Regions from separate parts of the Ensifer canadensis genome, predicted to be linked through region 1. Evidence: riboswitches for the same ligand, from Rfam matches in the RefSeq annotation. Region 1 holds a riboswitch; each other region holds the start of a gene.
What was found. A riboswitch is a leader RNA that binds a small molecule or an ion and turns the genes downstream of it on or off. The one in region 1 is predicted to bind thiamine pyrophosphate.

Region 1 (7,724 bases):
CCGCGTTGCCGACAAAGTTGGTCAGTGCCCGGCACTCCGACATGAAGCGGTCGATGCCGAGGATCAGCGCCATGCCGGCAACCGGCACCGCCGGCACGACCGAAAGCGTGGCGGCAAGCGTGATGAAGCCGGCGCCGGTAATGCCGGCTGCACCCTTGGAGCTCAGCATCGCCACGAGCAGCAGCAGCACCTGGTCGCCGAGCGACAGCGGAATGTCGGTCGCCTGGGCAATAAAGAGTGCGGCGAGCGTCATGTAGATGTTGGTGCCGTCGAGGTTGAAGGAATAGCCGGTCGGAATGACCAGCCCGACAACCGAGCGCTTGCAACCGGCCTTTTCCATCTTGCTCATCAGTCCCGGCAGCGCCGCTTCCGAAGAGGATGTACCGAGAACGAGCAGCAGTTCTTCCTTGATGTAGCGGATGAGGGCGACGATCGAGAAGCCGTTGTAGCGGGCAACCGCGCCGAGCACGACGAAGACGAAGAGCAGCGAGGTCAAATAGAATGTGCCGATCAGCATGGCGAGATTGGCGATCGAACCGACGCCATATTTGCCGATGGTGAAGGCCATGGCGCCGAACGCACCGATCGGCGCCGCCTTCATCAGGATCGCGACCAGCTTGAAGATCGGCAGCGTCAGCGCGTGCAGGAAATCGACGACAGGCTCCGCCTTCTTGCCGACCATGGCGAGCGCCAGGCCGAACAGAACGGAGATGAACAGCACCTGCAGGATATCGCCCTCGGCAAATGCGCCGACGAGCGTGGTCGGAATGATGTTCATCAGGAAGCCGGTGATCGACTGCTCATGCGCCTTCTCGGCGTAGGAGGTGACCGCCTTGACGTCGAGCGACGCGGGGTCGATGTGCATGCCGGCGCCGGGCTGCACCACATTGGCCACGATCAGGCCGATGATGAGCGCGAGCGTCGAGAAGGTCAGGAAGTAGATCATCGCCTTGCCGGCGACCCGCCCGACCTTGGCGAGATCGGTCATGCCGGCAATGCCGGTGGCGACGGTCAGGAAGATGACCGGGGCAATAATCATCTTCACCAGGCGGATGAAGGCATCGCCTAGCGGCTTAAGCTGCGTGCCGACCTCCGGGTAGAAATGGCCGAGCAGGATGCCTGCGGCGATGGCCGCCAGAACCTGGACATAGAGATGACGATAGAAAGGTGTCTTGCCGCGCGGTTCCGCGGATTGGTCGATAATCATGATATCCTCCACTTAGGCCCAGTCCGGCGTCATGCCGGGCCTCCCAGGCCCTATTTCCGAAGCGCGACAGCTCGGGCTGTCATGAGGATGTCATCTGCAATGGGCGTGCCAGATCGCAGCACAGCTGATCAGGCCATTGAAATATCGCCAATTTTTCGAGAATCTTGGATCACGCACACGAATATTTGAGCGGATATCCGCACAGATCATCTGGAAACTTGCGCGGAATAATGCACAATTCCGCCATGTCCATGCCCGCGCCCAGCCCTATCAATCCAGAGGATCTCGACCGGCACATGCGCCGCGCCTGGCTGATTTTTGCCGCGCTAGCGTTGGTGTTGCTGGCAGCGGGGCTTTTTTTCGCCGGCGAATATGGGCGAAACAAGGCGCTTGAAACCGTCGACATCCAGAGCCGCATCGATGCCAATCTCAAGGCCTCGCTGCTGAGGGCAGTGCTGGAGCGGCAGCGCGCGCTGCCTCTGGTACTGGCAGACGATGTAGAGGTGAAGACGGCGCTTGAGAAGGGTGGCGACCAGCCGTTGCAGCGGCTCAATCAAAAGCTCGAGGCGCTGGCCGCCAATACGGATGCGGCGGTGATCTACGCGATTGGCCTCGACGGCGTGGCGGTGGCTGCCAGCAACTGGCGCGAGCCAACCAGCTTCGTCGGCAATGACTACGCTTTCCGCGAATATTTCCGGCTGGCGATGCGCGATGGCAAGGCCGAGCATTTCGCCATGGGCACCGTCAGCAAGCGGCCAGGCCTCTACATATCAAGACGTGTCGACGGGCCTGACGGCCCGATTGGCGTCGTGGTCGCCAAGCTCGAATTCGGCGGGGTCGAGGCCGATTGGCTCGCCTCCGGCAAGCCGGTCTATGTCACCGACCGGCGCGGCATCGTGCTGATCACCAGCTTCCCGTCCTGGCGCTTCATGACGACCCGTACCATCCCCGGGGATCGCCTCGCCGCCATCCGCGACAGCCTGCAGTTCGGCGATGCCTCCCTGCTGCCGCTACCGTTCCGCCGGATCGAGCCAACGAGCAATGGATCGAGCGTGCTGACAGCGCTTCTGCCCGGCAGCAGCGAGCGGCAATACCTCAGGGTCGAGACCATGGTGCCCTCGACCAGCTGGCGGCTGGAGCAATTGGCACCGCTAGACGCAGCCCTTGGCGCCGCGAGCCGCGAGGCAAGGCTGCTGGCCCTTGCCGTTATCGTGCCGCTGCTGGCGCTTGCCGCATTCCTTCTTCGCCGGCGCCAGGCTTTGACGCAGGTCGCGGCCAACGAACGCGCCGCGCGCGATGAGTTGGAACGCCGAGTGGCCGAGCGCACACAGGACCTAAGCCTCGCCCGCGATCACCTCGAAACCGAGATCGCCGACCACAGGCGCACGGGCGAGAGGCTGCAGGCGGTGCAGCAGGAACTGGTCCAGGCCAACCGCCTGGCAATCCTCGGACAGGTGGCGGCGGGCGTTGCCCACGAGATCAATCAGCCGGTCGCAACCATCCGCGCCTATGCCGACAATGCGCGCACCTTCCTCGACCGCGGCCAAAAAGAAACCGCCGTCGAAAATCTCGAAAGCATCGCTGCGCTGACCGAGCGGGTCGGCACCATCACCGACGAACTGCGCAGCTTTGCGCGCAAGGGCCGTTTCGTCGCCGAACCGACGGCGATGCGGGAGGTGATCGAAGGCGCTCGAATGCTGCTGCGCAGCCGCTTTGCCGGCCGCATGGACGCGATCGTCATCGACCTGCCTGATAACGGCCTCAGCGTGCTCGGCAATCGCATCCGCTTGGAACAGGTGCTGATCAACCTGTTGCAGAATGCCCTGGAAGCCCTCGGTGATCGGGCAGACGCTGAGATCCGTGTGCGGTGCGAGTTAGGCCCCTCCGAAACAGTTTCGCTTGTTGTCGCCGACAATGGTCCGGGCATTCGGCCCGATATCCTCGAAGACCTTTTCACGCCGTTCAACACCTCCAAGGATGAAGGTCTCGGTCTCGGCCTTGCCATCTCCAAGGAGATTGTCGCCGACTATGGCGGCGACATCGAGGTCAAGACCAGCCCTGAGGGCACCGTCTTCACCGTGCGTTTGAAGAGGGCCTGAGCGATGCAGCAATCCGTATGCCTCGTCGACGACGACAGCGAACTCAGGCGGGCGATCAAGCAGACGCTGGAGCTTGCCGGCCTCGCGGTCTCCGCCTTTCCCGGCGCGGCGGAAGCGCTCGCAATCCTCAACCCGGATTTTAGCGGGATCGTCATCAGCGATATCCGCATGCCCGGGATCGACGGCCTCACGCTGTTTCGCCGGATCGCCGATTTCGACCCCGACCTGCCCGTCATTCTGGTCACCGGCCACGGCGATATCCCGATGGCCGTTCAGGCCATTAAGGACGGCGTCTATGATTTCATCCCGAAACCCTTTGCCGCCGACCGTCTGGTGCAGAGCGCACGCCGCGCCTTGGAAAAACGCCGGCTGGTGATGGAAAACCGCGCGCTGAAACGCGCAGCCGAAGTCGCCGGTGAGAGCCTGCCGCTGATTGGCCAGACACCGGTCATGGAACGGCTGCGCCAGACCTTGCGGCATATCGCCGACACCGACGTGGATGTGCTTGTTGCCGGCGAAACCGGCAGCGGCAAGGAGGTGGTGGCGACGCTGCTGCACAATTGGAGCCGGCGCCGCAACGGCAACTTCGTGGCGCTGAACTGCGGCGCACTGCCGGAAACGGTAATCGAGAGCGAGCTTTTCGGCCACGAGCCCGGCGCCTTCACCGGTGCCCTGAAGAAGCGCGTCGGCCGTATCGAGCATGCGAGCGGCGGCACGCTTTTCCTCGATGAGATCGAGGCGATGCCGCCGGCAACGCAGGTCAAGATGCTGCGAGTGCTTGAAGCCCGTGAGATCACGCCGCTTGGCACCAATATCGTGCGCCCCGTCGATATTCGGGTCATCGCCGCGGCCAAGATCGACCTCGGCGACCCGGCCCAGCGGGGCGATTTTCGCGAGGATCTCTATTTCCGGCTGAACGTCGTCACCCTGTCGATCCCGCCGCTGCGCGAACGCCGGGACGATATCCCCCTTCTCTTCTCGCATTTCCTGACGCGGGCAGCCGAGCGTTTCAAGCGCGACGTGCCGACGCTTTCGCCGGCCGTCAGCCACTATCTGAGGTCTCATTCTTGGCCGGGCAATGTGCGCGAGCTCTCGCACTTCGCCGAGCGCGTCGCCCTTGGCGTCGAAGGTTCGCTCGGCCAACCGATTGCCGCGGCGCCGACCAGTGCCGGCCTGCCCGAGCGGATCGAGCGCTACGAGGCGGAAATTCTGAAAGAAGCGCTGCGGGCGCAGCACGGCGACGTCAAGGCGACGATCGAAGCGCTCGGCATTCCGCGCAAGACCTTCTATGACAAGCTGCAGCGGCACGGCATCAACCGTGCGGATTATGCCGATCGCCGGGGATCAGAGAAGTCCGGCCGCTAGCGCATTTCCAGGAAAAGTGCGGAGCGGTTTTCCGTCAGGAAATGCGTAAAAACGAAAAGAACGAGCGTGCCCGCGGCTTCGTCTCATCCGGAAACGCTCTACCGGGCAATCAACAGGCCTGACACGCAACCTTCGGATTAACGCTTGACGGCGCATCCGGATCGATGGCTATCTCTAGGCATTCACCAGGGGGGTCCCGTCAAGGGGCTGAGATACTGCTGGGCGGATCGGCTTTGCCGACCGAGGCGCAGTGACCCGTTGAACCTGATCCAGTTCATACTGGCGTAGGGACGGTGCAGACATTGACGCCACGATTCCGTCATTCGCGCGGAATTTCAGGCAAACATGTCTTTTCCTTCCGGCTTCAGAACTGGGTCTCCAACCGCAAACTTGGAGCCTCATCATGAATATTGCCACCAAACCCGCAGAACTCTCGGTCACAAAAGGCCCGCTTCCCGCCTCGAAAAAGGTCTACAAGCCAGGCACGATCCATCCCGACATCCGCGTTCCCATGCGCGAAATCACCCTGCACCCGACGTCGGGCGAGCCGCCGGTCACCGTCTACGACGCCTCCGGTCCCTACACCGTAGAAGATGCCAACATCCGCATCGAGGATGGATTGCCAAGACCGCGCCGCGACTGGATCATCGCTCGCGGCGATGTCGAAGCCTATGACGGGCGCGACGTGCGGCCGGAAGACAACGGCTTTGCCTCCGGCGACCGGCTGACGCCGACCTTTCCCCTCCGTCACGCGCCGCTGCGCGCAACCGGCCGGCGCGCGGTGACGCAGCTTGCCTATGCGCGGGCCGGCATCATCACGCCCGAGATGGAGTTCGTCGCCATCCGCGAGAACCTTGGCCGCGACGCTGCACGCGCCGCGCTACGCGACGGCGAAAGCTTTGGCGCCCATATCCCCGATCACGTCACGCCCGAATTCGTCCGCCAGGAGATTGCCAGCGGCCGCGCCGTGCTGCCGGCCAACATCAACCACCCAGAATCCGAACCGATGATCATCGGCCGGAATTTCCTGGTGAAGATCAATGCCAATATCGGCAACTCCGCCGTCACTTCGTCGATGGCCGAGGAAGTGGAGAAGATGGTCTGGGCCACCCGCTGGGGCGCCGATACGGTGATGGACCTTTCGACCGGCCGCAACATCCACAACATCCGCGAATGGATCATCCGCAACTCGCCCGTGCCGATCGGCACCGTGCCGCTCTACCAGGCGCTGGAAAAGGTCAACGGCATCGCCGAGGATCTCACATGGGAAGTCTATCGCGATACGCTGATCGAGCAGGCGGAACAGGGGGTCGATTACTTCACCATCCATGCCGGTGTCCGGCTGCACTATATCCCGCTGACCGTCGACCGCGTCACCGGCATCGTCTCGCGCGGCGGCTCGATCATGGCGAAATGGTGCCTGCACCACCACAAGGAGAGCTTTCTCTACGAGCACTTCGAAGAGATCTGCGACATCTGCCGCGCCTATGACGTCTCGTTTTCGCTCGGCGACGGCCTGCGTCCGGGCTCGATCGCCGATGCCAATGACGCGGCGCAATTTGCCGAACTGGAAACGCTGGGCGAGCTGACGAAGATCGCCTGGGCGAAAGACTGCCAGGTGATGATCGAGGGCCCCGGCCACGTGCCGATGCACAAGATCAAGGAAAACATGGACAAGCAGCTCGCTGTCTGTGGCGAGGCGCCGTTCTATACGCTTGGGCCCCTGACGACCGACATCGCCCCGGGCTACGACCACATCACCTCGGGCATCGGTGCCGCGATGATCGGCTGGTTCGGCACGGCCATGCTCTGCTATGTGACACCGAAGGAACATCTGGGGCTTCCCGACCGCAACGACGTCAAGGTGGGCGTCATCACCTACAAGATCGCGGCCCATGCCGCCGATCTCGCCAAGGGGCACCCGGCGGCCCGCACCCGCGACGACGCCCTGTCGCGCGCCCGCTTCGAGTTCCGCTGGGAGGACCAGTTCAACCTGTCGCTCGATCCGGAAACCGCCCGCTCCTTCCACGACGAAACCTTGCCGAAGGAGGCGCACAAGGTCGCGCATTTTTGCTCCATGTGCGGGCCGAAATTCTGCTCGATGCGGATCTCGCACGACATCCGCGCCGAGGCGCAGAAGGAAGGTTTTCAAGCGATGGCGGCCAAGTATCGTGAGGGTGGCGACCTCTATATGCCGGTCGACAGCGAGGCAGACGTTCGGGGATAACCACGCCAGAAGGGGCGGCGACCCCGCCCCTTCTGGCGCCCGGCGGGCTCCGGCACTCTTTACGCAATGGCCCATCTCTTCTTCATGCTCGGGCTCGACCCGAGCATCCACATTGGAGGCAGCCGGCTTGTCGATACGAGGCTGACACAGAGGTGCCGGCTGGATGCTCGGGTCAAGCCCGAGCATGACGGTGTGAGAGGAATTGCTGCCGCATCAGCATCTTGATCGCTCCAAGGAGGTCGCACCCGGCCCCTTCCGGCGCCCTAAGGGCTACCTGCAAGCCGGACGGCGACGTCGAGCAGGACATTGGCACCGGCGACGAGATCTGCCGGATCCGTGTGTTCGCGCGGATTGTGGCTGATCCCGTCGCGGCTCGGCACGAAGATCATCGCCGCCGGCGCGATGCGCGCGATCATCTGGGCGTCGTGGCCGGCGCCGGAGGTCATCCGCCGGCTCTTCAGCCCACGGGCCTTCGCGGAAACTTCAATCGCCGCGACGATCGCACCGTCGAAACTGACGGGCTCGAACCGGGCGAGACGCTCGACAGAGACGATCACATGCTCTTCCTGCTCAAGCCGGTCGAGAAAGCCGGAAAGCGCGCTTTCAAGTGCCCTCAGGCGATCCTCGTCCGGGTCGCGCAGGTCGATGGTAAAGACCGCGCGCGAGGGGATCACGTTGATCGCGTCCGGCTCGAAGCGCATGGTTCCGATCGTCGCAACGCTCGGCGCGTTTGATCGCGCGATGTGCTCGCGCAGGAACAGGCCGACGCGCGCGGCAGCAAGGCCCGCATCGGAGCGCATTGCCATCGGCGTCGTGCCGGCATGAT
Region 2 (7,724 bases), 430 kb from region 1:
TTTCTGAGGGTGAGGCTCATCTGGGGACGGTGCTCGGCCGTGGTCGCCGGCTGGGAAACGAAGATCTCGTTCACGCTGGCGCAATGCGCCATCGTGAGGTTGCAGCGATCCATCGCCTAGTTCTGTCCTCGGGATCCTGGCTACGTGTAATGTCGGTCACGACCGCGGCACAATCCGCGCCATGGGTGAGGACGCCATCAATGCGTTCAAGGTTCAGTCCACCGATCGCAACCAGTGGGGTCGGTCCGATTTTCTTCTTCCATGTGGCGAGGCGAGCAAGTCCCTGCGGCTCCCACTTCATCTTTTTGAGAACGGTCGGATAGACCGGACCCAACGCGACATAGTCGGGCGCGACTGACAGCGCCATATCGAGTTCGGCCTCGTCATGTGTGCTGACGCCGAGCTTAAGGCCGGCCCCACGGATCGCGGCCACGTCAGCTTGCGCCAGATCTTCCTGGCCGAGATGAACGAAATCGCAGCCTTCGTCGATCGCCATGCGCCAATGGTCGTTGACAACAAGTTGGCAACCGTGTCTCTCGCATATGGTTCTGGCGATGCGGATATCGCTACGGACTTCGCTATCGGGTCTTTCCTTGATGCGAAGCTGGACCAGCCTCACTCCAATTGGAACGAGGCGTTCGACCCAATTCGCGCTGTCGACAATGAGGTAGAAGGGATCGAGCTTCATGAGAAGACCGCCTTTCCGATGACCGGGGTGGAGGGGACTGCCATGTCTCTCGGTTCGAGCATGCCGGCTTCAAAAGCCAGCCGACCGGCCTCGATCGCCTTGGCAAAACCCGATGCCATCAAGGCCGGATTTCCGGCACCGGCCACCGCCGTATTCAGGAGCACGGCATCGAAACCGAGCTCCATCACCGTCGTTGCATGCGAAGGGCGGCCGATGCCCGCATCGACAATCAGAGGCACGTCCGGGAAGTGTGCGCGCATCGACCTCAAGGCGGACAGGTTTTGTGGCCCCATGGCACTGCCGATCGGAGCACACCAGGGCATCAACACGCGGCAGCCAGCCTCCAGCAGGCGCTCGGCAACGACCAGATCGTCGGTCGTATAGGGAAAGATCTCGAAGCCTTCGTTTGAAAGGATCTGTGCGGCTTCGACCAGCGCGAACACATCCGGCTGCAATGTGTCGTGATTGCCGATCACTTCGAGCTTGATCCAGTTCGTCTCGAAAACCTCGCGCGCCATCTTAGCAGTGAGCACCGCCTCCTTGGTGGTGTGGCAGCCGGCGGTGTTCGGCAGTATTTTCGTCCCGAGCTCGCGGATCAGTTCGAAAAACGCACCTCCGGCTTTGCCGCCGGCCGTCTCTCTCCTCAACGAGACCGTGATGATTTGTGTCCCTGAAGCCCGCACTGCGTCCGAAAGCACGGCTGGAGATGGATAGCCCGCTGTGCCCAGGAGCAGTCGGGAGGTGATTTCCGTGTCGTAGACTTGCAGCATGGTCAGCCACCTTTCATCGGCGAGAGAATTTCGATGCGATCATGATCGCGTAAGCGCCATCGATCGCGGTCGGCCGCGTGAACGAGTTCGCCGTTGACAGCGGTCGCCAGCCAGCTTCCTTCGTAGTCGAGTGCAGCCATCAGTTCGGCGAGCGTCGAGCAGGCGACCTCGTGCTCTTCGCCATTGACGTTAAGGTTCATCATAGAACTCCGATCTGTGGTCCGGGTTGAGCAGAAGTTCGGCAACGTCGTGCGCAAGAGCCGGCGAGAGCAGGAAACCATGCCGATACATACCGTTCACGGAATAGATCGAACCGCTTTTCGTGATCCTTGGCAGATTGTCGGGGTAGGCGGGGCGAATGCCAGTTCCGGTTTCGGTGATCTGCGCTTCGCCGAAGGCCGGGTGCAGGGCGTAGGCTGCGTTTAAGAGCTCCATCAGCGACCGTGCAGTGATAGGACCGGACAATTCGCTCTCTATCATTGTTGCCCCGACCATGAAGACGCCCTGGCGGCGTGGAACGACATAGACGGGGTGTCGAGGATGCAGGAAGCGCACTGGACGCGACAGTTGAATGTCGCCGGTGCGCAGATAGAGCATCTCGCCACGCACGCCCCGCAGTGCCGCGTCATCCGGGAGCCTGGCAGGGCCTGTGCAGTCAATATGCGAATCGACACGGCGATCGACGGTGGCATCGGTCGCCTGGCCGAAATGAAAACGCACCCCCATGGCGATTAATGTGTCATGGAGTGAAGACAGCGCCTCTCTCGGATCGAGATGCGCTTCCCTCGGGAAGTAGAGTGCACGAGAGAAACGGCCGGCGAGATCTGGTTCCAGTTCGGCTATCTGGTCTGCATCAAGCCGTCTGTGCCCTTTGGTTCGCGCCGCGAAGCGATCGAGCTCGCGTGTATCGCGCGCGGCGGCGACGACAAGTGTCCCCTCTTGCACGACCTCATCGGGCAGCGCCGTCTTCCACCACTCGATGGCTGTCGCGCCGACGCGTTCGACTTTCTCGTCGGCACTTTCGCGCTCACACCAGGGCGCCAGCATGCCGCCGGCAAACCAGGATGCGCCGGCGCCAATCCGTTTTGAACGTTCGAAGACGTAGACCTCAATGCCGCGTCGCGCCAGTTCGTATGCGGTGACAAGGCCGACGACACCTGCTCCGTTGATCAGCACCCGCCTCATTTGGCAGCCGTTCGAGCTGTTACCTGGCCGGAGCTGTAGGGCCATTCATCCATGCGCCGCACCGCTAACGGGCGTCGATGTTGCCGTCTATGTCCGCGGTTTGGCTCGTGTACGACATCTGAAAAAACCATTGGTCGGCTCCAACCTTGACGTTTGGAGACCCAGATCTTGGCGCTGGAAAGATAGAGACACGTCCACGCGATCGCAAAGGAGCTGTCGCAACTGCCGTCGTTCCCACCGTCCCTACGCCAGCATGAACTGGATCAGGTTCAACGGGTCATTGCGCTGCGGTCGAAGGAGCCGATCCGCCCAGCAATATCTCAGCCCCTTGTCGGGACTCCCCTGGTGAATGAACCGAGTTGAACGGCCAATGCCGTGCTTTGTCAAGCGTTGTTAGTTCATTCCCAACGGGGCTAGAAAGTCATCCGCATGCCTTAGAGCACATCTCAACGCGTATCGCGCTGAGAGGAGCAACATGAGCCGGCGCATCAATGCGGCGGGCCTCGCACTCGTTTAGCGGCGGGAAGGCATCAAGGAGCATGCGTTTAGTAGAAAAGGCGCTGCAGCGTGAGTTTTGCTCTCAGGCAAGTGGAGGCATCGTCTGCCACACTACAATCAATGTCTCGAATGTTCTCAAGCGATTCCTTTCTCGCTTCTTCATTGATGTCGCTCAGAGACCTTTCATGGTTGGTGCCGTCCCTGGAAGTGACAGTACACACATTTCCCAAGCACACCGTCGTGTCCGCCTGCGCGGGCGCGCCCGAGGCGATGAGAGCCACGGCGATCAACGTGCTCATGCAGTTCGACCATTTCTCCTCGGTAGGGCGCCGTCCTGCATCCATGAGAGTCCCCCGTTTTGAGTGGTTCACGGTGCAAGCCCGGTCGGAAAATGGCCAGCACCCAGTAAAAAGGAAATCCGAATGGCGCCATATCTGTGCAGAAAATTCGCTCGGCCGCGAAAGGGCGGTCAATGCAAGCAACTTCACCTCCGTCATGGTCGCGCTCGATCGCTATGGCGACATGTTTGGTCTCGATAAGTCACGCCGCCTGCTGCTCGCAGCTGGGACATGAACGTGCCGATTCGATCGCGAGGTCTGGGGACCGACGCCGGCGCTGAATTAACGAGCACATGCATATCAGATCGGGCCTCGGATCCGGAATATTTTCAGCTGTCTCTGGGGCATCTCGATGACGGCGTGGCCGTTGCGCGGCCACGCCGACCGGAGTATGCTTGGCGTAGTGTGATCCCAGTCGAGGGCCGAGAGTGGGGCAGCGCGTCACTCTGCGGTGTTGAGCAACACATCGCCTAGTGCAGCATACTGGTCGGTTGCTGTTCGCTCTGAATTCGACGTGTTGGGCTCGCCCGCCTACAGAACCAGCGACCGCACTCTGTTAACGCCAACTCATCCGTATTGCCGAACCTAAATTCATCCATCAGGAATTTTGCGAGGCGGCCAGCGCGGATGTCTTGGCGCGGGATCCTCGTTTCGAAGCAAATGCGATCGAATATCCTTTGAAGTGTATCGAGCTGTTCGGGTGCGAGTTCAAAACCTGACTGGTCAAAGTGAATAGCCATTTAGACCTCCCTTCTTGAGCTACCGCCTTCACCGAAGAGAGAAAGATAGCGAAATCTTTAATTGGCTCCAAGTGAGCAAAAGTTGAGATTTGCGTGCGTCGAACTGCTGCTGGTAGCGGGGAATCCGGCTCAGAGCCCACAGAGAAGCGGCGCTTATAAAAGGCGCCGCGGGGACGACAGCGGAAACGAGACGACTCCTTAGCCGCTCCTTTCCTTAAATGCGAATTGTTCTCGCCAATCATCAGATTTAGTTCGATATTTAGTCGTTGCTGAGATTGCTAGCGGTCTTCCCGCAGAGCCCTAAAAGAAGGCCGCTCTTTTCCAGTTGTCCCGCCGGGTCAGGCAGCCACCCTCCCAATTAACCAGCTATTTGTTTGAGCGCATCGTGGTCGTGGATGCCGCTTTGAAAAAGGCTGATCAGGTGCGCCGCGAGCGTAACGGCTTCATCGCTATCAAAGGCGAGGTGCCTTTCCTGAACCATTTCCCGGAAGACACATTCGATCTGCTTGAAGTCGTCAGGCGTTACAATCCCTGTGCGAGATCGAACCGCTTTACCCATAGCCCTAATCCCAGCCAGCCCAGGGGAGAACAGGGCCGACGTTTGCCCCGCATAGAGTATGCGCCGTTGCTGGGGGGATTACACTGGAATCGTGGAGGGAGATCCAGACGGTCTTTGGGTTGGAGAGTAGCCAGACCGTCCGGAGCCCACATTGGGTTGCCTCCACAATACACCAACGCTTATGCATTTAAAAACGCGTGCGGTAGGGCATTGTTCCGATTGCTAATGTATCGTGAATCTGTTCGGCGTGCGTGCCTTATGGCTCTGGCTAAAGTACCCGCCCACGGTTCTCGACCAAGGTGCCTGCGGCGATTGGGTAAAGCTGAAGTGCATCCAGAGCGACGGCTTTGTAGTCGTCGGATGTGAGCCATCGACGAAGGTGGCCGGCGCGATTTCGCGGTTGCTGCTTACGGCGAGGCGAGGCAACGAGCTGGTCTATGTATGCGGGGTCGGAACAGGCTTTACGGACAAAATGGCCCGCGACCTTCGCAAGCAATTGTCGGACATGCCGCCGGTCGCGCTCAAGCGCAAGAACGCGGTTTTCTGTGAGCCGGCATTTGTCGCCGAGATCACCTATACCGAGATCACCAGCGAAGGGAAGTTACGGCATCCATCGTTCGAAGGCCTGCGCGAGCTGGCCGAGAACGTGGATGTCTTCGAGCTCAAAAAATAGACCGGGGAAGAGGGGCCTTGGAGCTGATACGTTGGGGCGCTCTTATAACTCGGGTGCGACAACAATGTTCCATCGCTGCGGTCGACAATCACCGTCGGTGTTTTGCACCCGGATCACGTTACCGTTGTTGTTGCTGCACTGCTTACAACGCATGCGTCGACCAGGTGCCACGATCGACAGAGTTGTGCCGAACCGTCGCGCCAGGCCGTGCCGATCGAGGTGATCCCGGAGCGCTGCTTTGCTTGGGGCAGGGGCGTGCGCCCTGGGACCTCTAGCGACCTAGAGGCCGCTCTGGACAATCGGCAGCCACAGACCTTCGGCGCAGCGCCAGCCGGTTAGTGGAATGTCGCACTTTCGGTCGAACTTGCCAATTGGCGCCTCGCGAACACAATTCACAGTCGAGCGAAATGGGTGTCCTGGGACCTGGAAGGTCGTCTGAGCATAGGAGGCGGTGCACGAAAAGTATGTGAGGATAACTAGGGCGCATGCGATATAGTTCGGCATTGCGGGATCCTCTCCAATTTTAGAAGCTGCTAAAGTTACTTCAAAACGGAGCGATTTGCCCTTAGCCTTTTCGAACTAGCTCAGGCGGAGGGGACTCTTGTTCAAACATGGGAAGCTTCATTCCTTCCCATCCAGGATAATCCGCAACGTCCGGATCATATTTGCCGCATCGAGCAGGGCAGCCCTAATTTCTCCTTTACTCGGCTCTCGACAAAACCACGCTGGCACACCTCGTCGGGAACGTGTTGCCACCATGCTGCTAGAAAGGTGTCGTTCTGCAAACGGTTAAAGGGGGACCCGTCATGGAGCAGCGACGGGAAGCTCCGTCATCCGTCGTTCAAAGCGCGGCGCGAGCTGGCCGATCTTCGAGAAAAAAATGGGCCCCTGCGGGAGGGGCTCGAGAGTTCGACAGCACGTGGCATGTCCGCAAAAAACGCGTCTCTCAGAGGATTGTTCCTCCCCCAGACAAGCCTTGCAGGCGCTATCGACGTGGGCCAACATTGGGCGCCTTGTAGATCGACGGCCCCATGCCCCGATACTCGGGTTGAAGGAACGTGAATTCGTAGCTCCGGGTCAATGCTTCGACCAGCGCATTGACGATGGCTGTACGGGCGAACTCTTTCCTGTTGGCGTCAATGGCGACGAGGTCTTTCGCCACTGCCTCGGGCAGCTTCCAAAGCTCGGCCTCGACGAGCGCGACAACTTCGGCATCGTCGACCGCAGTCCCGGCGCGCTCGATACGGTGGTTGATGCGGATATGCCTGACGAGTTCCTCAGCAATTGAGCGGGCGCTGTCTTGTTCGCGGCGGCGCGAAACGCCTGTTCCTGCGAAGCGGCGTTTGGTCGATTGGTCTATCACCGCCAGATGGATGGCGACGAATGAGGATAGCTTGGCGTGGTCCGTCACTTGCTGAACTCCAGATAGCATTCTTCAGTGCCCGATCGTCGATCGGGGCGAGTTGTGCCGCATGTCTGAGATTGGCGCCCACCTAGCGCCGGGGGTCAGGATCGCTTGGCCGGTGGCCATTCGATCTTGTGTTCGAAGCAATACCAGTTTGGCGCCGACCGTCCGTGGGCATAGCCGAAGCCGCCCCACTTCATGCAGCAGGGAGGTTCGCACAGATGCTCGGCCAGGCTGCTTTCCGCTCTCTTGGTAGCGCCAACCTCGTCGCTCATGCTCAATGCCTTCTGAGTAAGCTGTTCTACAAATGTTCTCATTAGGGCAGAGAGTCAACGACCAGATTTGGGGAGGCTCTCCGCATAACTCAAAAAGGGGAGCGCTGAATCGCGGAGCTCAATAGACCATTCGAAGCCGGTAGGTGGCTCGCAATTATCCCAACCACCAAACTCATTCATTTGCTGCCATCGACCCTTCTTGCCGTGTCGAAATTCCTCGCTATTCGATTTGTAGATTTTGAACCGATAGGGGCGCACGACGCGGACAAAGATTACGGATCCATCCTCCGGCATGTCGCCTTTTCGCCATGTGGTGCCGGGCATTTTGATAGCCTCCACCCAATCAATGCGGCTTTGGGGCTATCAGCACGACGCCGGCGCCAAGCTCAAACATTTCTGCCTCAGCATTGATCGAGAGATAGTGGTTTTCGGCCAGTTCGATCAACGCTGATGAGGCCTCTTCGGGCGACCATCCTGCTGCCTCGATCCTTTCGATCAAAAACTGGAATTCATCAGTGATCGCCTCCTGACATTGCAGGTCACGATCGGGGTGAGATTTCGGATGTCTAGGCCCGGCGATTTTCGGCATGGCG
Region 3 (7,724 bases), on a different replicon from region 1:
AAAGCGGTTGATGGACGCCATATCGCGCCGTTCGAGAAAGCGCTCGACCGGGTCATGGGCGATGATACGCCCCTGGTCCAGAAAAAGCACGCTATCGGCCAGCGCCCTCACGTCATCGGGATGGTGCGTGATCATCAGGATCGTGTTGTTTTCCTGATCATGCAGGTCCTGCAGCAGTGCCCGCATACCGGCCCTCATGCCGGGATCGAGAGCGGCAAAAGGCTCATCCAGCAGCAGCAGCGGGCGATGTCGCACCAAGGCGCGCGCCAACGCCACACGCTGTCGTTCGCCGCCGGACAGCGTCGGCGGCAGGCGCTTGCCGAAGCTGTCGAGCCCGACGCGGCCGAGGGCATCGTCTATCCGTGCGCGATCAGCGACCGACAGGCGAAGCGAGGGGCTGATGCCGAAGCCGACATTGGTCGCGACGTCGAGATGTGCAAACAGGTTGTTGTCCTGAAAGATCACGGAGACGGGTCGTTCTGCCGGCGCCTGTCCCGACATCGTCTTGCCGAGAATGCGAACCTCGCCCCGGTCCGGCTCCTCGAAACCGGCGATGACATGAAAGAGGGTCGACTTTCCCGACCCGGAGGCCCCGGCAACTGCGACGATGCCACCTGGCTGAATGGCGCAATCGAAGTGCAGTGCGGTGGTGTCGTAACGAACGTCGACGCCAACAAGTTCTACCGCCGCCTGGGAATTCATGCGTTTCGTCCTTCCGGCACTCGCCTGTCGCCGGCCGTGCCGAGCATGGTGAAGATCAGGCAGATGAGGCCGAGGAAGAGCGCCAGACCGGCTGCATCCGCGGTGCGATAGCTGCCCATCCGGCTGTAGAGCAGCCATGGAAGCGTGACCATGTCCTGCGAACCGAACAGCGCCACTGCACCAAGGTCGCCGAGCGACAGCGCCATGGCGAAGGAGAACGCCATCAGCAACGGTTTCCGGAGCGGCGGCAAGTCGATCCATCGCAGGCGATGGAAGCCGCGGATGCCGAGGCTTGCTGTCAGTCGGTCGGTGCGTGCGGCATGTGTTGCCATCGCCGGTGCCAGGATCCGGTGCACGAACGGCAGCGCCATCAATGCGTTGATGGCGACGACGATGGCGGGGGCGAAACGGGCGACATCGCCGAAGGGGCGCAGGAGCAGAAACCATCCCGCACCGAGCACGACCGGCGGCACCAGTAGCACCAGCGACGTGCTGGCGGTGACAGTGCCCGCAAATGCCCTGGCCAAGGTCGGGGCGTGGCGACGCGCCACGACGATGCCGGCGGCGCGGATCATCGCGGCGGCCATGGTGACGCAAAAGAATGCCGAGAGGACGGCGATGACAATGCTGGTGACGAGAGCACGATGCACGGTCGGGTCGCCGGCAAGCTTCACCAGATCCGCACGCAGGCCGGAACCGACGACGGCGATCAGCGGTGCGCCGATGAAGAGCAGCGAGAACAGGATCCAGCCGGCGTCGGACGTCCGGGAGAGGCCGGTTCCTGCATCATAGCGTCTGGAGATTTTGCCCGCGGTTGCGCTTTGTGCAGGTTCGGTCGCGACACGCGTTAGAGCCAGGAGCAGGGCTCCGGTCATGACGATCTGTAGGGCGGACAGGGCGATCGCCCGCGGCGGGTCGAAATCGAAGCGCAGCGCCTGGTAGATCGCGACCTCGATGGTGCTGGCGGCAGGCCCGCCGCCGAGCGTCAGCACCAGCGTGAAGCTGGTGGCGCAGAGCATGAAGACGAGGCCGGCAGCACCTGGCAGCAATCCCCGAAGGACCGGCCACTCGACAAAGCGGAAGAGTGCGGCTGGCGGCATGCCGAGATTGGCGGCGGTTCTCCAGTATTCCGAAGGGATGCGCTCGAGCCCGGCGAGAAAGAGACGTGCGATAAGCGGCATGTTGAAGAAGACGTGGGCGAGCAGGATGCCGAAAAGGCCGTAGATGCTGATCGGCTGCTGCAGCCCGAGGCCGGCGAGGGCGGTGTTGAGCGCGCCCTGCCGGCCCCAGATCTCGATCAGCCCGAGCGCGCCGACAAGCACGGGCAGGCCGAGCGGCAGGGCCATCACCCGCAGAACCCAGACGCGGCCGGGAAAGCTCGGCCGGCGCGCAAGCGCCCGTGCGATCGGGATGGCAAGAACAACGGAAAGCAGCGTCGAAAGGCTCGCCTGCAGCAAGGTGAAGCGCGTTACCCGCCAGATATAGGCATCGAACAGCACGCTGTTGCCGAAGTCACCGCTCTGGAGCAAAAGGGCTGCAATCGCCAGGCCGACAAACAGCAGGATACCGCCGAGACTTAAAGTCCCGGCGGTCATCGTGATGCGATTTTCGGCAGGCGCGAACAAATGCGCCTCAGTTCTTGCTAATGGCGGCCAGCCATTCGTCGATCCAGGCCTTGCGGTTCGCCGCCACCTCTTCCGACGGCAGCAGGAAAGTCTTCTCCGGATTGACCAGCTTGCTAAAAGCCTCCGGCAGCGGCTCCTTGGTCGCCGCGACCGGCATCATCCAGTTGGTCGTCGGAATGATCGACTGGAACTCCGGGCCGGTCATGAAGGCGAGAAACTGCTTGGCAAGCTCCGGCTCCTTGGCGCTCTTGGTCATGCCGGCAACTTCGATCTGGATGTAGTGACCTTCCGAGAATTCGGCCGCCTGGTAGCGGTCGGTGTTTTCCGCCACCATGTGGTAGGCGGGCGACGTGGTGTAGGAAAGCACCATCGGCGCTTCGCCCTTGGTGAAGAGGCCATAGGCTTCCGACCAGCCCGGCGTTACGGTCAGTACCCTGTCCTTGAGCTTGGCCCAGGCGGCGCCGGCTTCGTCGCCATAGACGGCCTTGACCCAGAGAAGCAGACCGAGGCCCGGCGTCGAGGTGCGCGGATCCTCGATGACGATCTTCTGAGAGGCGTCGCCTTCGACCAGTTCCTTCAGGCTCTTCGGCGGCGTCTTCAAGGTCTGGGTGTCGTAGACGACGGCGAAATGGCCGTAGTCATAGGGAAGGAAGGTGTCGTCGGTGAAGTCGCCGGGTACCTTGACGTTGGCAGGCTCGATGCCGTGCGGCGCGAAGAAGCCGGTGGCCTTGGCCTCGGCGACGAGGTTTGTATCGAGGCCGAGCACGATGTCGGCCTTGGAGGCCGCGCCTTCGAGCTTGAGGCGGGTCAGAAGCTCGACGCCATCGGCGACGCCGACATAGGTGACCTTGCATTCGCAGGTCTTCTCGAAAGCTTCGGCGACCTTGGCACCCGGCCCCCATTCGGTGATGAAGCTTTCATAGGTGTAGACGGTCAGCGTCTTGTCGGCAGCAACGGCATTGGCCGCGAAGACAAGTCCTGCCGTCGCGGCAAGCGCTAGCCGGCTAAGAACCTTGAGTTGCGATGAATTGGACATGGCAGGCACCTCTCCCTAAAAATGATGTTGCATGGGAAAAGGGCGTATCGATCCGATCGCGTCTAATCCCTCCGCCGGTATGAGCCGGATCAGGTTCCGCGGGTTGGCGTTCAACGCCTCTCAGCCTTCGGCCGCCATGCGGTCGGAAGGCACCCCGTTAGAGCGGGTAGAGATTTACCGCCGAGCCGGTTTGATGGCAAGCGAAGTTTGAGGACGGCAAAAGCGCCCGCCCCGCATTTTCGCGCCGCGGCGCATGGGGTAAAATCGTCGGCAGAGTTTGCAGACGCCGAAGGAGCCTGCGATGACTGACATGCTCGTTCGCCTTTATGCACTGCCGGCACAAGCGAGATCACCGCTTGCTGACGGTATCGGCATTCACCGCGCAATGGCACCCGAACGAAGCTTGTTGTTCCCTGGATCGAGCAGACATTTGGCTCCGGCTGGGCGGGCGAGGCGGAGGTGGCCTTCAGATCGACGCCGACGTGCATGCACATCGCGGTGTTCGAGGACCGGATCGTCGGCTTTGCCTGCCACGATGTCACAGCGCTCGGTTTCTTCGGGCCGACGGGCGTCGACGAGGCCATGCGCGGACGGGGATCGGCGAGGCGCTCTTGCGCGTGAGCCTGACGGCGATGCGTGACGCAGGCTACGGTTACGCCATCATCGGCGGCGTCGGCCCGGCCGAATTCTACCGACGCACGGTCGGCGCCATCGAGATCCCCGATTCCAACCCCGGGATCTATGCGGAGATGCTGTTTCCCGATACCTTGCCCGAAGATCACTGACAACGAGGACGCAAAATCGCCGGATCGCGCCCTTGTTCGGTTTTCTTGCTTTTCCTTGCCCGTGCCTTTGCGCTATGGGCTTTGCCATGGCCCGATCCACCTTCACCATTCTGCTCGGCGGTGCACTGACCCCGACCGATCGCCTTGCGCGCCAGCTCGCAGGCAGCCGCTTCGTTGCGGCCGATGGCGGCATGCGGCATGCGCGGGTGCTATCCGTGACCCCCGACGTCTGGGTGGGCGATTTCGATTCGACCGAGGAGGCGCTGCTCGCGGAATTTGCCGATGTCCCGCGCGAGCCCTATCCCGCCGCCAAGGCTGCGACCGATGGCGAAATCGCTGTCGAGGCGGCGCTGTCGCGTGGCGCCGAAGCCTTGATCTTTGCCGGCGCGCTCGGAGGATCACGCAGCGACCATGCCTTCCTGCACCTGCTTCAGGCTGCTTCGCTGGCCGAACGTGGGTTGCCGGTGTTCATGACCTCGGGTGAGGAGGAGGCCTATCCGCTGCTTGCAGGCGAGATCGAAATCGATCTGCCGAAGGGCAGCCTATTCTCGATCCTCGGACTGACCGATCTCATCGGGCTTACGATCGTCAACGCGCGTTATCCGCTCACCGATTTCACGTTGCCGTTCGGGTCTTCGCGCACCGTTTCCAATGTCGCGGAGGGTCCCCTTCGCATTTCCCTCGACACCGGCCGGGCGATCGTTCTCGCCCGCCCCTATGACCTTTCCGGAGCCTGAGCCTTGGCGCCTCCCATTCTGAAACTCGACGATATCTTCCTGACCTTCGGTGGCACGCCGCTTCTGGCCGGCGCCAACCTGCAGGTGGAGCCGGGGGATCGCATCTGCCTTGTCGGGCGCAACGGTTCCGGCAAATCGACGCTGATGAAGATCGCCGCCGGTCTTGCCGAAGCGCAATCGGGCGAGGTCTTCCGCCATCCGTCCTCGACCGTTCGCTACCTGCCCCAGGCACCGGATTTCGAAGGCTACGACACGGTGCAGGCCTATGCCGAGTCGGGCCTTGGCCCAAGCGACGACCCGTATCGCGTCGCTTACCTACTGCAGCACCTGGGTCTGACCGGCGAAGAAGACCCGGCACGCCTTTCCGGCGGCGAGGCGCGCCGCGCAGCGCTTGCCCGGGTGATGGCGCCGGAGCCGGATATCCTGCTGCTCGACGAGCCGACCAACCATCTCGATCTGCCGACGATCGAATGGCTCGAAGACGAGCTGACCCGCAGCCGTTCGGCCCTGGTGCTGATCTCGCACGACCGGCGCTTCCTCGAAAAGGTCTCGAACGCGACGGTCTGGCTCGATCGCGGCCAATCCCGCCGGCTCGACCGCGGCTTCGGCCATTTCGAGGCCTGGCGCGACGAGGTGCTGGAGGCGGAAGAGCTGGAGCAGCACAAGCTCGGCAAGGCGATCGAGCGCGAGGAGCATTGGCTGCGCTACGGCGTTACCGCCCGGCGCAAGCGCAACATGCGTCGTCTCGGCGAATTGCAGGACATGCGCTCGCGCCATCGCGGCCACAAGGGGCCGCAGGGCTCCGTTCAGGCGGCGGCTTCCGACGCCAAGGAATCGGGCAAGCTGGTGATCGAGGCGGAGAAGATCACCAAGGCTTACGGCGAGCGGACGATCGTTGCGCCGTTTTCCATTCGCGTGCACCGTGGCGACCGGATCGGCCTTGTCGGCCCGAACGGTGCCGGCAAGACGACGCTTTTGAAGATGCTGACCGGGCAGATCGAGCCGGATACCGGCACGGTGAAACTCGGCACCAATCTTGAGATGGCGACGCTCGACCAGAAGCGCGAGGATCTCAACCTCGACGATACGCTGGCCCACTACCTGACCGACGGCCGGGGCGAGAGCCTGATTGTCAACGGCGAGCAGCGCCATGTCACCGGCTACATGAAGGACTTCCTGTTCCAGCCGGAGCAGGCGCGCACCCCGATCCGCGAACTGTCGGGCGGTGAGCGCGCCCGGCTGATGCTGGCACGCATTCTCGCCCGCGCCACCAACCTGCTGATCCTCGACGAGCCGACCAACGATCTCGACATCGAGACGCTGGACTTGCTTCAGGAGGTCGTCGCCGGCTTTGCCGGAACCGTCATCCTCGTCAGCCACGACCGCGACTTCCTCGACCGCACCGTGAGCTCGACCATCGCGCCGGCCAATCCCGAAGCGCCTGACGGCCGCTGGATCGAATATGCCGGCGGCTACACCGACATGATGGCGCAGCGCAAGGGCGCGATCGAAGAGCGGCGCAAGACGGAGAAGGCGGAAAAGGCCAAGGTGGCCGATGCCGCTGCCCCCGCAGCCGAGGCACCGAAGGCCAAGGGCAAGCTCTCCTACAAGCAGAAGTTTGCACTCGAAAACCTGCCGAAGGAAATCGCCAAGGCGGAGGCGGAGGCAGCCAAGCGCGAGGAGCGGATGGCCGACCCCAACCTCTTTGCCAAGGACCCGAATACGTTTGCGAAACTGGCGAAGGAGCTGGAAAAGCTTCGCGGCGATCTCGCCCGCATGGAAGAGGAATGGCTGGAACTGGAGATGCTGCGCGAGGAGCTCGAGGGCTGAGCCTCGCCGCTCCCGCGTTGAAAGTTGGCAAGGGGTATGATAAGGAAAACTTATTATATCTCTCGTGAACGATCCTGATGCCGACAAAACTCGAATCCGAAACCATCGGCATGTTGCTGACCGATGTCTCCCGCCTTCTGCGTGGCGCTTTTGACCGCAAGGTCAACGCCATGGATCTCGGCATCACGCCCGGTGAAGCGCGCACGCTGATCCAGGTGGCGCTGACCGAGGGCATCAAGCAGGCGGAAATCGCCACGCGCATGGGCATCGAGCCGATGACGCTGTCGGCCTATCTCGACCGGCTGGAGGCGATGGAGCTGGTTGCCCGTCTGCCCGACCCGGCCGACCGCCGCGCCAAGAACGTCGTCATCACCGACAAGGCCGATCCGCTGCTCGCCGAGCTGATGGCGGGGCTGCGCGAGATGATGAATGCCTATACGGAAGGGCTCGACGAGGCGACGCGCGACATGCTCTGCGCCAACCTGCGTATCCTGCGCGAAAATTTGCGCGGCCTCGATCCGTGCGTCGCCGGCAAGGAGAAGGGTGCAAAGCCATGACGCGCCGCATGAGCGAACGGCGCACCAGCATCATCGGCGCCTTCCTTGTCGCGCTCGGCCCCGTTTCCATGGCGCTCTATACACCGGCAATGCCCGAACTGGTCCGCGCCTTCTCCTCCAGCGAGGCGGCGATCAAGATGACGCTGTCGCTCTACTTCGCAGGCTTCGCCTTCGCACAGCTGGTTTCGGGCACGCTCTCCGACGTCATCGGCCGCCGGCGCACGACGCTGATCTTCATGACCATCTACCTCGCCGGCAGCCTGATGGCAGCCTTTGCCCCATCGGTCGCGGTCCTGCTCGCCGGGCGCCTGGTGCAGGGCATCGGCGCCTCCGTCGGCATGACGGTTGCGCGCGCCATCGTGCGCGACCAGTTCACCGGCCTTCAGGCGGCGCGGATCATGAACATGATCGGCATGATGCTGGCCATCGGGCCGGCGGTGTCGCCGACGCTC

Region 2: it holds a riboswitch for thiamine pyrophosphate, as region 1 does, so the genes downstream of both, thiO (glycine oxidase ThiO) here and thiC (phosphomethylpyrimidine synthase ThiC) in region 1, are expected to answer to the same signal.
Region 3: it holds a riboswitch for thiamine pyrophosphate, as region 1 does, so the genes downstream of both, thiB (thiamine ABC transporter substrate binding subunit) here and thiC (phosphomethylpyrimidine synthase ThiC) in region 1, are expected to answer to the same signal.

Annotation. Positions count from the first base shown of each region.
Region 1 covers NZ_CP083371.1:538,358-546,081, reverse strand. The annotation lists gene J3R84_RS22115 (dicarboxylate/amino acid:cation symporter) at 1-1,207, opposite strand, end outside; gene J3R84_RS22110 (sensor histidine kinase) at 1,438-3,306, shown strand; gene J3R84_RS22105 (sigma-54-dependent transcriptional regulator) at 3,310-4,671, shown strand; TPP riboswitch at 4,849-4,980, shown strand; gene thiC (phosphomethylpyrimidine synthase ThiC) at 5,075-6,898, shown strand; gene J3R84_RS22095 (Zn-dependent hydrolase) at 7,162-7,724, opposite strand, start outside.
Region 2 covers NZ_CP083371.1:965,375-973,098, forward strand. The annotation lists gene J3R84_RS24145 (thiamine phosphate synthase) at 71-688, opposite strand; gene J3R84_RS24150 (thiazole synthase) at 685-1,458, opposite strand; gene thiS (sulfur carrier protein ThiS) at 1,461-1,658, opposite strand; gene thiO (glycine oxidase ThiO) at 1,648-2,643, opposite strand; TPP riboswitch at 2,866-2,997, opposite strand; gene J3R84_RS24165 (hypothetical protein) at 3,211-3,714, shown strand; gene J3R84_RS24170 (hypothetical protein) at 3,950-4,219, opposite strand; gene J3R84_RS24175 (hypothetical protein) at 4,578-4,778, opposite strand; gene J3R84_RS24180 (ATP dependent DNA ligase) at 5,011-5,451, shown strand; gene J3R84_RS24185 (hypothetical protein) at 6,437-6,862, opposite strand; gene J3R84_RS24190 (hypothetical protein) at 6,958-7,131, opposite strand; gene J3R84_RS24195 (hypothetical protein) at 7,186-7,455, opposite strand; gene J3R84_RS24200 (hypothetical protein) at 7,475-7,720, opposite strand.
Region 3 covers NZ_CP083370.1:3,539,773-3,547,496, reverse strand. The annotation lists gene J3R84_RS17275 (thiamine ABC transporter ATP-binding protein) at 1-702, opposite strand, end outside; gene thiP (thiamine/thiamine pyrophosphate ABC transporter permease ThiP) at 699-2,303, opposite strand; gene thiB (thiamine ABC transporter substrate binding subunit) at 2,335-3,363, opposite strand; TPP riboswitch at 3,413-3,530, opposite strand; partial or broken gene J3R84_RS17260 (GNAT family N-acetyltransferase) at 3,665-4,148, shown strand; gene J3R84_RS17255 (thiamine diphosphokinase) at 4,235-4,885, shown strand; gene J3R84_RS17250 (ABC-F family ATP-binding cassette domain-containing protein) at 4,889-6,715, shown strand; gene J3R84_RS17245 (MarR family winged helix-turn-helix transcriptional regulator) at 6,793-7,272, shown strand; gene J3R84_RS17240 (multidrug effflux MFS transporter) at 7,269-7,724, shown strand, end outside.